2 regions of the Streptomyces nigra genome follow, and region 1 is predicted to be linked to the other one. Evidence: predicted binding sites of a transcription regulator. Region 1 holds the regulator's gene; the other holds the start of a gene.

Region 1 (7,457 bases):
CTCAACCTGGCCACCGCCCAGTGCCAGACGGAGATGCTCACCATCCAGCCCAGCACCCGCATCTCGGAGAGCAGCCTCCTGCAGGGCCTGGAGCGCGACCGGCCGCTCATCGAGCGCGGCGTGCGCATCCGGACCCTCTACCAGCACACCGTGCGCTACAACCCCGGCAAGCTGGCGTACGTCGCCCAGCTCTCGGACGGCAAGGTCGAGTACCGCACGATCGACGAACTCGTCGAACGCCTCATCATCTGCGACGAGTCGGTCGCCTTCATCCCCACCCGCGACGACCAGCAGGTGGCCCTGGAGCTACGGCACCCCGGGCTGATCCGCTACCTCATCAAGGTCTTCGAGTTCATGTGGAGCCGCGCGGTCCCGCTGAGCGAGCACGCCCCCTACGAGACCGCCCCCGACGGCATCACCGACATCCAGCACACCATCGCCAAGCTCCTGGTGGAGGGCCATGTCGACGAGGCCATCGCGCGCCGGCTCGGGATGAACGTCCGCACCTGCCGGGCCCACATCGCCAAGCTGGCCACCGCCCTGGGCAGCGGCAGCCGCGCCCAACTCGGCTATCTCATCGCCCAGTCCGGCATCCTGAACGAGGATCACCGGCCGGGAGGCAGCTGAGCCGCGTCCCGCCCGGCCGGCACCCCGAACGGCTGCGGGGCGGGGATCTGGGCCGCGCGCGCCGCCCGGTCCAGGCCGACCTGCGCGATCCGTACACCCAGCTGCGTACGGCTCGCCGCGCCCAGCGTCTCCGACAGGCGGGCGATGTGCGCCCGGCAGGTGCGCACGCTGATGCCCAGCCGCTCCGCGATGACCGCGTCCTGGTGCCCCTCGGCGAGCAGCGCGGCGATGGACTGCTCCCGGTGCGAGATGCCCTCGAAGCCGGTGTCGGGGATCGGGGCGGTGAGCGGGATCGCCAGCCGCCACAGCCGGTCGAACGCCGTCACCAGGTAGTTGACGAGGGCCGGGTGCCGCAGCTCCAGCGCCATCGTGCGGTCGGTGTTCGCCGGGATGAAGGCCACCGTGCGGTCGAAGAGGATCAGCCGGTCGATGACCTCGTCCAGGGTGCGGGCCTCCACCGCTTCACCCATCAGCTCCAGGTAGTTGAGCAGCCCTTGCCCGTGCCGGGCCACATGCGTGTACAGGTCGCGCATCCGCACGCCCCGGCCGCGCAGCGCCATCGCCCGGTGCAGGCCCTCCGTCAGCTCGTGCTCGGGACGGATGCCGCCGGGCTGCACGGTCAGCACCTCGCGGGTGCACGCCTGCGTGGCCTCGTCCAGCGCGGCCTGGATACGCGCGTCACCGTCGAGGATGCGCAGGGCGGTGCCCTCGACGCCGGACGCCTGGCTGGGGAGCGGGGCGAGTCCGGCGTACCGCTCGAAGGCCGCGACCGCCGAGCCCATCCGCAGCTGGGCCGTGCTGACCTCGTCGTACATCCCGCGCAGCAGCCGGGTCATGACCTCCTGGGGGGAGGTCGGCACCAGCCAGTCCATGTCGTCGGGGTCCGGGTGCAGCAGCGCCAGCTCCAGCAGGCAGGGCACCGGTCCGGCGTCCGGGCGGGACACCCGGCCGCGGCGGACGGCCCGGGAGTACACGCGGTCCCCGGCCTCACACAGGCGGTCGGCGCCATGGGGATGCTCCTGCTCCCCGTGCCCGGCCATCGCTCCATCCACCCCCGGTCTCGCCTCGCGCGCCGGTACCGCGCCCGGCCCTGCGGGCCTGAGGTTCGCTCGCGCTTCCGCAGCGCAACTATGCGCGGACGGGCCGTGGTCCGCAACACGGCTCCCGGCGCGCGCCGGGCCACAACATCCCGTTACATCCTGGTATTTCCGTCCCTCAGGGGCGCCGGTCTGCAACAAGCTGATGGGGTGTTTTCAGCCGTGTAGGCCGCGCACAGGCCGATCTCCGCCCATGAGGTCCGTCGAGGGGTCCGGACAACGCGGGAGCCGCCGGGGCGCGATGCCCCGGCGGCTCCCCTGGATCGTCCGTCGGCGGCTACTTGTTGAGGCCCGCCTGCTGGCACGCTGCCTTGTACTTGGCCGTGCAGATCTCGGACAGCTTGTAGATGCCGTCGGCCAGGACCGTCTTGTCGATGTTCGACTTGGTCAGGGCGGACACCGGGACCAGCAGCGCCGGGATGTCCTGGTGGGTGGGGCTGTCGACCTGGTCCTGGGTGAGGGAGTCGAACTGGATGTCCTTGCCCTGGACCTTGGCGACGGCCATCTCGGCGGCGCTCTCGGCCTCGTGCGGGTAGGACTTGTACACGCTCATGTACTGCTCGCCGCTCAGGATGCGCTGCACGGCGTCCAGTTCGGCGTCCTGCCCGGTGATGGGCGGCAGCTGGGTCACGCCTGCGGCCTTCAGGGCCTTGATGACACCGCCGGCCATGCCGTCGTTGGCGGAGTAGACACCCTTGATGTTGTTGAGGCCGATCTCGTTGAGCGCCTCGGTCATGTTGGCCTGGGCGTTCTCCGGCTTCCAGTCCTTGGTGTCGTACGACTTGGCTATGTCCACCGTGCCCTTGAGCTCGGAGAGCGCGCCCGACTTGAACTGCTTGGCGTTGGGGTCGGTGAGCGAGCCGTTCATCATGACGATCTTGTCCGACGAGTCGACGTCGCCCATCGCCTCCAGCAGCGAGCGGGCCTGCACCTCGCCGACCAGCTCGTTGTCGAAGGAGACGTAGGCGTCGATCGGGCCCTCGGCGAGGCGGTCGTAGGCGATGACCGGGATACCGGCGTCCTTGGCCTTCTCCACACCGCCCGCGATGGCGTGCGCGTCCACGGCGTCCAGCAGGATGACGTCGACCTGGTCGTCGACCATCTGCTGGAGCTGCTCCGCCTGCTTCTTCGCGTCCGCGTCGGCGTTGCGGTAGACGACCTTGCCCTGCCGGCTGGTGAGGCTCTCCACCTTCTTCTTGATGATGGGGTAGTCGAACTTGTCGTACCGGGTGTTCGCGGTCTCCGGCAGCAGCAGGCCCACGGTGACGTCGTTGCCCTTCGTCGGGCTCGCCTCGCTGCTGTCGCCCGTTACCCCCAGCCCCCGCACGCGCCCAGCGCGAGGGTCATCGTGGAAGCGGCGGCCACGGCGGTGGCGGTACGGCGCAGAGAGCGCAAGGGACGCATAGAGAAGCTCACTTCTGGTGCCTTCGGGACACGGGCGCTCCATTGCGCCCCAATGTCTGAAAAGACAACGCGCCGACGCCCCCCAGCGTCAAGCGGAACCACTTAACGAGTGCGCAACACTACGCTCCGTCGATCATGTAAAGACATTGCGGAACTTCGCGATTCACCTGTTACACCCCCTCCACCGGATCCCACCCGGCGAGCAGGCGGAGGCGGTAGCGGAATCCGTACAACCAACCCCGTTCGTGGTGAGTCCTGTTCAGGACGGCTCGCACCGCCGTCCCGTACTCGACCAGAGGATCGAATGAACCCAGCCAGACGCGCGACCGCCGCCGCGGCGACGACGGTCGCGCTCGCCACCGCGGGCACCCTGCTCACCACGGTCACCCCGGCGTCGGCCGCGGTGACCTGCACGTCACCGGTCTTCAAACGGCAGTTCTTCGCGAACACGTCCTTCTCCGGCACCGCCAAGAAGACGGACTGCGACAGCGCCATCGACCAGAGCTGGACCGGCGCCCCCATCACCGGACTCCCGAAGGACAACTTCGGCGTCCGCTGGAGCGTCACCCGCGACTTCGGCTCCGGCGGCCCCTTCACCCTCACCGCCTCCGCCCTCGACGGCATCCGCGTCCACCTCGACGGCACCCGCAAGATCGACCTGTGGAAGAACACCTCCACCACGGTCACCAAGACCCTGAACCTCACCATCCCCTCCGGCAGACACACCCTGCGCGTGGACTACGTCAACTGGACCGGCAGCGCCAAGGTCAAGTTCACGTACACCCCCCGCACCACCGCCTCGGTGGACAAGACGAAACCCCTCGCCCCCACCGGCGCGAAGGCCGTCTACGACACCACCACCGGCAAGACGAAACTCACCTGGACCGCGAGCAAGGAGATGGACCTCTCCGGCTACCGCGTCTACCGCCGCCTCAAGGGCGCCTCGTTCAGCGCCACGCCCCTCGCGACGACCACCTCCACCTCGTACACGGACACGACCCTCCCGAAGACGGGCGCGACCTACTACTACGAGGTCCGCGCCAGGGACAAGGCGGGCAACGAAAGCACAGGCTCCACGGACCAGCCGGTGACGACGGTCGACCTCACGCCCCCCGGGCGGGTCGGGCCGGTCGCGGTGCTGGGCACGACCGCGGGCAACTCCGTCAGCTGGCCGGCCTCCACGGCGAAGGACGTGCACCACTACGAGGTGTGGGGTGCGCCGGACGGCCAGTCCGACCCGGACGGCCCCACCCTCGTGCTCGGTACGTCATGGACGGACGTCACGGCTCCCGTCGGCTCGGCCTACCGCTACACGGTGCAGGCCGTCGACGCGGCCGGGAACATCGCCGCGCCCTCCGAGCCCCAGGTCGTCACCCGTCCCGCGGCCTCCACGACGCCCGCGCCCTCCGGCCTGACGAGCACGCTCGGGGACTCGATGACGTGGCTGCGCTGGACGCCCGCGCAGGGCTCCCCGGCCGCCTCCTCCTACCGGGTCTACCGCCGGACGGCGGCGGACGGCGGCTGGACACTGCTGGGCAGCGTCTCGACGGCGTCGTACGAGGACCGCACCGCCCCGAAGGGCAAGGCGTACTACTACGTGGCCGCCGTCGACGGCACGGGTGCCGACTCCGTGCCCTCCCCGCAGCTGACCGTGGACCGGCTCACCCCGGCCACCGCGACGGGCCCCGCCCAGCCGCGGCTGACCCTGGTCTCCTCCGGCGGTACCCGCCATCCCATCATCGTGAAGGCCGAACCGGGGGCGGGCGACGAGGGACGGCTGCTGCAGGGGTACACCTGGGACATCTCGGGCGCGTGCGGCGACAGCGGCCTCGGCCACATGTCGACGACCGGCACCATCGAGTGGACCCCTCCGTACAACGGCCCCTGCATGGTGACCGTGTTCGCCGTGGACGCCTACGGCCGCACCGGTGAGCGCGGCGCCTGGCTCGAGTTCACCGTGAACCGCTGACCTCGTCACAGCGCACACGAAAGGGGCCCGGAGAAGATCTCCGGGCCCCTTTTCCGTTTTTGTGGCTGTGCGTGGCCGGGCTAGTCCTTCGCGCGCTTCGGGCGCCAGACGACCAGGGCGCTGGTCTGCTGGACCTCCTGGTACGGGACCAGGTCGCGGCGGTACGACGCGTGCACCGCCGCCTCGCGCTGGCGCATCGTCGCCGCCGCGCCGTCCAGGGCCGCCTGCAGTTCGGCGACGCGGGTCTGGAGCGCGGCGACCTGGTTCTCCAGTTCGATGATGCGCTTGATGCCGGCCAGGTTGATGCCCTCGTCCTGCGACAACTGCTGCACCTGGCGGAGCAGTTCGATGTCGCGGGCCGAGTAGCGCCGGCCCCGCCCGGGCGTGCGGTCCGGGGAGACCAGGCCGAGGCGGTCGTACTGACGGAGGGTCTGCGGGTGCAGGCCGGACAGCTGGGCCGCCACCGAGATGACGTAGACCGGGGTCTCCTCGGTCAGTTCATACGGGTTGCGCCGACGACCGTCCATCTGACTCATGCTCCCTTCGCGGCCTGGAACAGCTCCGCCCGCGGGTCCTCGCCCGCGGTCGCCTCGCGATACGCCTCCAGCGCTTCACGAGCCTTCCCCGTCACGTCCTTCGGGACACTCACCTCGACGGTGATCAGCAGGTCCCCGCGGGTGCCGTCCTTGCGGACCGCGCCCTTGCCCCGCGCCCGCATGGTGCGCCCGTTGGGCGTGCCCGGCGGCAGCTTCAGGGTCACGGCGGGACCGCCCAGGGTCGGGACCCTGACCTCGCCGCCGAGGGCCGCCTCCGCGAACGTCACGGGGACGGTCACCGTCAGGTTGTCGTCCTTGCGCCCGAAGACCGGGTGCGGGTCGACGTGGACGGTGACGTACAGGTCACCGGCGGGGCCGCCCCGCTCGCCGGGCGCGCCCTTGCCGCGCAGCCGGATGCGCTGCCCGTCGGACACCCCGGCGGGGATGCGGACCTGCATCGTCCGGGACGACTTGGCCCGGCCGCTGCCCTTGCACTCCGCGCACGGGTGCTCGGCGATCAGACCGCGGCCCTTGCAGTCCGGGCACGGGTCGGTCAGCGAGAAGCCGCCGCCCGAGCCGCGGGCCACCTGGCCGGTGCCGACACAGGTCGGGCACACACGCGGGGTGCCGTTCTTGTCACCGGTGCCGGCGCACGCCTTGCACGGCGACTGGGAGGACATCCGCAGCGGGACCGTCGCACCCTCGATCGCCTCGGTGAAGCTGAGGCTGACCTCGGTGTCGATGTCCTGGCCGCGCCGGGGCTGGGTACGGGTCGTCCCCGGTCCGCCCCGGTTGAACAGGCCACCGAAGACATCGCCCAGCCCGCCGCCGAAGCCGCCGGCTCCGGCCTGGCCGCCGCCCTGCGCGCCCCCGAAGAGATCGCTCAGGTCGAAGTTGAACGAGCCGCCCGCGCCGCCCGGGCCCGGGCGGAAGCCGCCGTTGCCGAACAGGGCGCGGGCCTCGTCGTACTCCTTGCGCTTCTTGGGGTCGCCGAGGATGTCGTTCGCCTCGGAGATCTCCTTGAAACGCTCCTCGGCCTTGGCGTTGCCCTTGTTGGCGTCCGGGTGGAACTCGCGGGCGAGCTTCCGGTACGCCTTCTTGATCTCGGCCTCGGTGGCGTCCTTGGGGACGCCGAGGACCTTGTAGTAGTCCTTCTCGATGAAGTCCTTGGTGCTCATCCTCGACGTCCCTCCTTCCTCATCGGTTCAACGTCAGCCCTCGTCCGGGCCACCGCTCTCCTTGTCGTCGGCCGCCTCCGCGGACTCCTCCTTGACGGTCTGCGCGCCCGGCTGGGGCTCGGCTACGGCCACCCGCGCGGGGCGGATGGTGCGTTCGCCGATGCGATACCCCGGCTGGAGGATCGCGACGCAGGTCGTCTCGGTGACGTCCGGCGCGTAGCTGTGCATCAGCGCCTCGTGGATCGTCGGGTCGAAGGGCTCGCCCTCCTTGCCGAACTGCTGGAGGCCCATCTTCGCCGCGACGGTCTCCAGCGACTCCGCGACGGACTTGAACCCGCCGACGAGCTCGCCGTGTTCCCGCGCGCGGCCGATGTCGTCGAGCACGGGCAGGAGCTCGGTCAGGAGGTTCGCGACGGCGATCTCCTTGACCGTGATCCGGTCCCGCTCCACGCGGCGGCGGTAGTTCTGGTACTCGGCCTGGAGCCGCTGGAGGTCCGCGGTGCGCTCGCCGAGCGCGGTGCGCACCTGGTCCAGCTGGGCCACCAGGCCCGGGTCTGCGTGTCCGTCCCCGGCCGGGGCCGTCCCCTCGTGGGGGGCCGCCTTCGGCTCGGCGTCGTCAGGGGTGGCGCCGGAGGGGACGTCGGGC
Region 2 (7,457 bases), 1.1 Mb from region 1:
CCTCGGCGAGCAGCTGCTCGCGCGAGAGGACCGCGCGCGGGGTGTTCGCCAGGCACACCAGCAGGTCGAACTCGGTCGGCGTCAGATGCACGTCCTCGCTGCGGACCCGCACACGCCGCTGCGCGTGGTCGATCTCCAGCTCGCCGAGGCGCAGGATGCCCGAGCGCGGCGTGGTGGCCGCGAGGGCGGCGCGCTCGACGCGGCGCAGCAGCACGTGCACGCGTGCCGCCAGCTCCCGCATGGAGAACGGCTTGGTCATGTAGTCGTCGGCGCCGACGCCGAGCCCGACCAGCATGTCCGTCTCGTCGTCCCGCGCGGTCAGCATCATGACCGGCACCGGCCGCTGGGCCTGCACCCGGCGGCAGACCTCCAGGCCGTCGAAGCCCGGCAGCATGATGTCGAGGATCAGCAGGTCGGGCTGCCAGGCCTCGGCCGTGTCGACGGCCGCCGGGCCGTCACCCGCGGTCTGCACGAGGAATCCCTCGGCGCGCAGACGGGCCGCGATGGCGTCCACGATGGTCGGATCGTCCTCGACCACCAGGACCCGGCGCTGTGCGCCGGGGGTCGCCGCCGTGCCGTTGTGGGAGGTGTGTGTCTGCTCCATCGCCCGCCCCAAAGTTGCTTTCCGGAATCCGTGGGGTGATCCCGCTTACTGGCTGTGCCTGCGCATGCTTGCGATTGACGCTTGAATGATCCGCGTCAGGGAAGCAGAGTACGGGGAGTCACCGTGCCAGGGCTATCCAGGTCGGACGGCGAGGTGCACGACGTCCGGAACGCCCCGGGCAACGGGGATCTCATCGGTACGCACCTGCTGGAATCCGGCATTGCGCAAGGTTTCTTCGAATTCCGGAGAGGGCTGAGCGGACCATACGGCCAGTACCCCACCCGGTGTCAACGCCCTTGCGCAGGCGGCCAGTCCGTCCGGTGAGTACAGGCTCTCGTTGCCGTCGGTGACGGTCCAACCGGGCCCGTTGTCGATGTCGAGGCAGAGCGCGTCGTACGTGGCGGATGTCTCATACACGTGGGTGACGAGATCGGTCTCCAGGATCGACGTCCGCGGGTCCGCGAGCGCCGCCCCGGAGAGGCCGGACAGCGGCCCGCCGAGATGCCAGTCGATGATCGCGCGCTCGCGCTCCGCGACGGTGATCCGCCCCGGCCGCGGGTCGGCCGCGGCGTGTGCGAGCGAGAACCCGACCCCGAGCCCGCCGATCAGGATGTGCGGCCGTGAACGGTCGCCCAGCGCGTCCAGCGCCGCGTCCACCAGCAGCCGCTCCGAGCGGCCGTCGGAGGTGTCCATCAGGAAGCAGCCGTTGGCGATGATCTGCAGCAGCTCCCCGTGCCGCCGCAGCACCACCTCCCCATAGGGGCCTTCGCGACGGTCCAGAACCACAGGCGTGTCGTACGAAGTGGACATCGGGCCATCCTGCCAGGGGGGAGGGGGCTGCGGTGAGCACCCGATCGCCGAGAGCGAACGCCGTGACCGCCTCCCGGGCGGGGACCGGCTCGGTCACCGTGCCGTCGGCTACGCACGCCGGGATTCCGGTGGCCGGGGACCGGCCGGAATAGCGGCCTTCGACTCGCCGCTTCCCCTGTCGACCCCGTGGATTCCACACGCCGGGTTCGCCGTCGATCGCTGTCAGCGAACGTGCCGGAGTGCCGGGAACAATCGGGCAGCCCCGAGCATTGAGTCGGCGTAACTCAACTTGACTGCCTAAGGGGAGATCATGGCTTCGACGTCCACACCGCTCACCCTGCCCGTGCTGCCGCTCGACGACGAGGTCGTGCTGCCCGGGATGGTGGTCCCCCTGGACTTGAACGACGCCGATGTGCGTGCCGCCGTGGAGGCCGCGCAGGCCGCCGCGCGGTCCACGCCCGGCAAGCCCCGGGTGCTGCTGGTGCCGCGTATCGACGGGACCTACGCGAGCACCGGGGTGCTCGGCACCGTGGAGCAGGTCGGCCGGCTGGCCGACGGTGATCCCGGTGCCCTGATCCGCGGCCGGGGCCGGGTGCGTATCGGCGCGGGCACCACCGGGCCGGGTGCGGCGCTGTGGGTCGAGGGCACGCCCGTCGACCAGAGCGTGCCCGATCCGCTGCCCGGACAGGTGGCGGAGCTGGTGAAGGAGTACAAGGCGCTCGCCACCGCCTGGCTGCGCAAGCGCGGTGCCTGGCAGGTCGTGGACCGGGTGCAGGCCATCGACGACGTCTCGCAGCTCGCCGACAACTCCGGATACTCGCCCTTCCTGACCACCGAGCAGAAGGTCGAGCTGCTGGAGACCGCCGACCCGGTGGCCCGGCTCAAGCTCGCCACGCAGCAGCTGCGCGACCACCTCGCCGAGCAGGACGTGGCCGAGACCATCGCCAAGGACGTCCAGGAGGGCGTCGACAAGCAGCAGCGCGAGTTCCTGCTGCGCCGCCAGCTGGAGGCCGTCCGCAAGGAGCTGCGCGAGCTGAACGGCGAGCAGGAGGGCGAGGAGTCCGACGACTACCGCGCCCGCGTGGAGGCCGCCGACCTGCCGGAGAAGGTCCGCGAGGCCGCGCTCAAGGAGGTCGACAAGCTGGAGCGGTCGAGCGACCAGTCGCCCGAGGGCTCCTGGATCCGGACCTGGCTGGACACCGTCCTGGAGCTGCCGTGGAACGAGCGCACCGAGGACGCCTACGACATCCAGGGCGCCAAGGGCGTGCTGGACGCCGAGCACTCCGGTCTCGAGGACGTGAAGGAGCGGATCACCGAGTACCTCGCGGTGCGCAAGCGGCGCGGTGAGCGCGGCCTCGGTGTCGTCGGCGGGCGGCGCGGCGGTGCCGTGCTGGCGCTCGTCGGCCCGCCCGGTGTCGGCAAGACCTCGCTGGGCGAGTCCGTCGCCCACGCCATGGGGCGCAAGTTCGTGCGTGTCGCCCTCGGCGGTGTGCGCGACGAGGCCGAGATCCGCGGCCACCGCCGTACGTACGTCGGGGCCCTGCCCGGCCGGATCGTGCGGGCGATCAAGGAGGCCGGGTCGATGAACCCGGTGGTCCTGCTCGACGAGATCGACAAGGTCGGCTCCGACTTCCGCGGCGACCCCGCGGCCGCGCTCCTCGAAGTGCTCGACCCGGCGCAGAACCACACGTTCCGGGACCACTACCTGGAGGTCGAGCTCGACCTGAGCGACGTCGTCTTCCTGGCCACCGCCAATGTGCTGGAGGCCATCCCGGAGGCGCTGCTCGACCGTATGGAACTGGTCCGGCTCGACGGCTACACCGAGGACGAGAAGGTCGTCATCGCCCGCGACCACCTGCTCCCGCGCCAGCTGGAGCGGGCGGGACTGAACGCGGACGAGGTCACCATCGACGAGGGCGCGCTGCGCAAGCTCGCCGGCGAGTACACCCGCGAGGCGGGCGTGCGCACCCTGGAGCGGTCCATCGCGCGGCTGCTGCGCAAGGTGGCGGCCCAGCACGAACTGGGCGAGCGGAAGCTGCCGTTCAGCGTCAGCGAGGACGAGCTGCGCGGCCTGATCGGCCGGCCGCACCACGTGCCCGAGTCGGCCCAGGACCCGGCGGAGCGCCGTACGGCCGTGCCGGGCGTGGCCACAGGTCTCGCGGTGACCGGCGCGGGCGGCGACGTCCTGTTCGTCGAGGCGTCGCTGGCCGACCCGGAGACGGGCGCGGCGGGCCTGACGCTGACCGGTCAGCTGGGTGACGTGATGAAGGAGAGCGCCCAGATCGCGCTGAGCTTCCTGCGCAGCCGCGGCGCCGAGCTGGAGCTGCCCGTCGCCGATCTCAAGGACCGGGGCGTGCACATCCACTTCCCGGCGGGCGCGGTCCCGAAGGACGGGCCGAGCGCGGGCATCACGATGACGACGGCGCTCGCGTCGCTGCTCAGCGGACGGCTGGTCCGTACGGACGTGGCGATGACCGGTGAGGTCTCGCTGACCGGCCGGGTGCTGCCGATCGGCGGCGTGAAGCAGAAGCTGCTCGCCGCGCACCGCGCGGGGGTCACGACCGTGATCATCCCCAAGCGCAACGAGCCCGACCTGGACGACGTCCCGGCCGAGGTGCTGGACAAGCTCGACGTCCACGCCGTGACCGATGTCCGCCAGGTGCTGGAGCTGGCCCTGTCGCCGGCCACCAGCGACGCGGCCCGGGAGGTTCCGGCGGCGGCGTGACGGACGCCGCCGGACAGGGCAGGGCCCGGGTCCCCAGGTGGGGGCCCGGGCCCTCCCCGTGCGGGGGCGTCAGCCGTTGGCCAGGGCCACGACCCGGTCGAGGGCGCCGTTGAAGCGGTCGTGGTCGCCGACGGTCGGGCCGGTCGAGGTGTACTGCCACATCGTGTAGTAGCTCCAGCCGGCCGGCAGTTCGCCCACGGACGCGGCGTACCGGGCGATCCACAGCGGGTTGGCCGAGGCGAAGGCGCTGGAGTTGCCGGTGCACTGCTTCCACCAGCTGGTCGCCGTGTAGATGACGGGGTCGCGGCCGGTGCGCGCCTTGTAGCGGTTCACGAAGTCGCGGATCCAGGTGACCATCCCGCTGGCGGACTTGCCGAAGCAGGCGTCGCCGTACGGGTTCCACTCGATGTCGAGGACACCGGGCAGGGTGCGGCCGTCGCGGGACCAGCCGCCGCCGTGGTCGACGAAGTAGTCGGCCTGGGTTGCTCCATTGGTGGTGTCCGGGGTCGCGAAGTGGTACGCCCCGCGGATCATGCCCACGTTGTAGGAGCCGTTGTACTGCTGGGCGAAGTAGGGGTTGGTGTAGTACGTCCCCTCGGTGGCCTTCACATAGGCCCACTTGACCCCGCTGGACCACAGGGTCGACCAGGCGACGTTGCCCTGGTGGCTGGAGACGTCGACACCCTCCGTCTGGGCGGCCAGGGTGCCGGCGGGGACGCCGGTGGTGCCGTCGTGCGCCGCGACGCCCATGCCCATGTAGGCGGAGCCGCGTGGCGGGGTGCCGCCGTCCCGCGCTGACGACGGCTGGGCGGTCAGGACGAGCAGGGCCAGGGCGAGTGCGAGGGTGAGCAGGAGTCCGGTCGGATACGGGCTGTGGGGGTGGCGCTGTTCGGGTCTGTGCACGGGCATAGCGTGCCTCCGAAGGCTCGGTGACGCATGGTGGGGAACGCGCACGGGTGTGGCGTGAGCATGTCAGCGGCATGCTCCGCGTACGACGCTAGGCAGCGGAATGACCAGGTGGAAGAGGGCCTGGCGGCTGCCGTTGGTCTAAGCCTGCGAAATACTGACGGAGCTGCGGCGATGACGCCGGTTGGCGGAAACTTTCACGGCCGGGAAAACGAGGCAGGGGCTGACGTGCACGAAGACGGCAACGGCGACGCGATGGCGCCCGGACCCGGTAGCTCCAGCGGTGGTATGGACCAGCCCGAGTTCCTGGACCTGGAACGCGAGTTGACGGTCCTCTTCCGGCGCGCCCGGGCCAAGCAGGGCGAGATGGCCCGCGAGGTCCACCCGGACCTGGAGTCGGCGGCGTACGGGCTGCTGGTCCGTCTGGACGAGTCGGGACAGCTGCGGGCCACCGAACTCGCCGCGTACATCGGCGTCGGCAAGGCCACCATGTCGCGCCAGCTGCGCGCCCTGGAGGACCTCGGCCTGGTCGCCAGGGAACCGGACCCGGCGGACGGCCGGGCCTGGCTGGTACACCTCACCGAGGAGGGCCGCCGCCGGGTCGCCAAGGTCCGCGAGGCCCGCCGGGCGAGCTATGTCGCCCAGATGTCCCACTGGGAGCGCGAGGAAGTGGCGGAGCTGGCCCGGCTGCTGAACCAGCTGAACCGGGGCATGGACCATTAACCGCCCCCGGCCGCCTCACAGCTCCACGTACACGACCGTCGCGTCGTCGTGCCGCTTGCCGCGCCCCGGGTGCGTCCGCTCCAGCGCGCGTACCCGCTCCACCAGCGCCCCCGCGCCCTTCTCGCGGACATAGCCGAGGCAGTCGCGCCAGTCGCCCTGCCGGAAGCGCTCCACCCAGCGGGTCGCCCCGTCCGTCAGCGCGGCCAGGGTGCGCACCTCGTCGCGCGGCAGCGCCCCCGTCACCGCCCGTTCCGCCACCGCCGGGTCGGCGGCCGCCGTGAAGAAGCCGCCCTCCTTGTTGCGCAGATACGTGTCGACATGGGCGTGCGTCGCCAGCGCCGACGCCGGCAGCCGGTCCAGTCGGTCGTCGAGGCAGGGCGTCACCGTCCCGTCGTGGGACTCCACCAGCAGGGCCGAGTCGGACAGGACGAGGTGCTCCACCGCCCCGGCGGACCACCGCGCGAGGACGACGGTTGCCTGGGGCGTGCGCGGGTGAGAAAGGTCACAAGTCCCCGCGTGGGCCTCGGCGGTGCGCGCGATCGCCCGGGCCAGCACCTCCGCGAGGGGCACATCGGGGAGGGAAACGGTCAGTTCGGTCAGGGCCCCGCCGAGCCGTGCGGTGAACCAGTGGACGGAGTGCACACACCCCGCCCCGTCCCGCGGCGGCGTCACCCCGTCCAGGACGACGAGGGCCCCTCCCCGCCCCGAAGCGGGCAGGGCCACACTCGCGAAGTCCTCGTTGGCGCGGTCCGGATCGCCCGACTCCGAAACTAGCTCTGTGCGCATCCGGCCAGTCTGCACGAGCCCTTCACAAGGTCCCGCCCAGGGGCGCGACTTCCGCCGGACCGTCACGGCGACGCAGGTCACCCGCCTGATTTGAGAGGAATGCATCACTCCGGCAAGACGTGGCGGCGAATACTGCCACCGCCCGCCGCAGACGTCCAACCGGCCCACCGCGCAGGGTCCTGGCACCGGCCACGGGAACTTGCCCGCCAACTCCCCTCCGGGGTTCACTCCTTCGGGTGGCGGGTCAGGTGATGCCGGACCGTCGCCCACCGGCACTGGGAGGGTCGGGGACCGGTGAGGGCCACCCCGGGCGCGAACCCAGTCGCGAGCTTGGGGGAGGGGTGTACGTACGGTCGACGGAAGTTGACCCGACGTCATCCGGACCCATGGGTACCACGAGTCAGGAATGCGAGCACCGGTGCAGAAGACGCGGCCTCGTCGCTCAGGCAAGCAGACGGCCTCCGCAGGAGGCGACCAGCCCACCCCCGGCACCGCCGAAGCCCCCGCCCCCGCAGGCAAGGGGCGCCCGACCCACGTACGGAACCGGCTGATCGTCGCCGTGGCCGTCGTCGCCGCGGCCATCGCCGGCGCCGGCGTCCCCTCGATCGTCACCGCCTCCGCGCAACTGCATGACACACAGAGCGCCGTGACGCTCGCCGAGCAGACCCAGGACGCGCTCACCCTCGCGCATTCCCTCGCCGACGAGCGCGACGAGGTCACCTCCTACATCGCCGCGGGCCGCCCCAAGTCCAAGGCGCCCAGCGAGCAGCGCAGCGCCCGGGTCGACCGGCAGGTCGAGGAGCTGCGCGCCGACACGGACACGCCCGCCGGTCTGCGCGACGACCTCGAAGGCGTCGCCACGCTGCGCCGGTCCGCGCTCACCGGCAAGAGCACCGCCCTGGA

Evidence for each region. Region 1 encodes HspR, which represses chaperone genes until heat shock. Its sites were predicted from a motif close to TTGAGNNNNNNNNNCTCAA; they were not measured.
Region 2: lon (endopeptidase La) is a predicted target of HspR. The motif match lies at 1,684-1,702, and genes of this name have one in related genera.

Annotation. Positions count from the first base shown of each region.
Region 1 covers NZ_CP029043.1:3,980,161-3,987,617, reverse strand. The annotation lists gene DC008_RS18465 (helix-turn-helix domain-containing protein) at 1-627, shown strand, start outside; gene DC008_RS18460 (helix-turn-helix transcriptional regulator) at 606-1,667, opposite strand; partial or broken gene DC008_RS18455 (sugar ABC transporter substrate-binding protein) at 2,002-3,128, opposite strand; gene DC008_RS18450 (fibronectin type III domain-containing protein) at 3,433-5,097, shown strand; gene DC008_RS18445 (heat shock protein transcriptional repressor HspR) at 5,178-5,624, opposite strand; gene dnaJ (molecular chaperone DnaJ) at 5,630-6,811, opposite strand; gene grpE (nucleotide exchange factor GrpE) at 6,845-7,457, opposite strand, start outside.
Region 2 covers NZ_CP029043.1:5,031,939-5,039,395, forward strand. The annotation lists gene DC008_RS23480 (response regulator transcription factor) at 1-604, opposite strand, end outside; gene DC008_RS23485 (spermidine synthase family protein) at 737-1,414, opposite strand; gene lon (endopeptidase La) at 1,725-4,139, shown strand; gene DC008_RS23495 (lysozyme) at 4,209-5,048, opposite strand; gene DC008_RS23500 (MarR family winged helix-turn-helix transcriptional regulator) at 5,274-5,768, shown strand; gene DC008_RS23505 (protein phosphatase 2C domain-containing protein) at 5,784-6,554, opposite strand; gene DC008_RS23510 (sensor histidine kinase) at 6,961-7,457, shown strand, end outside.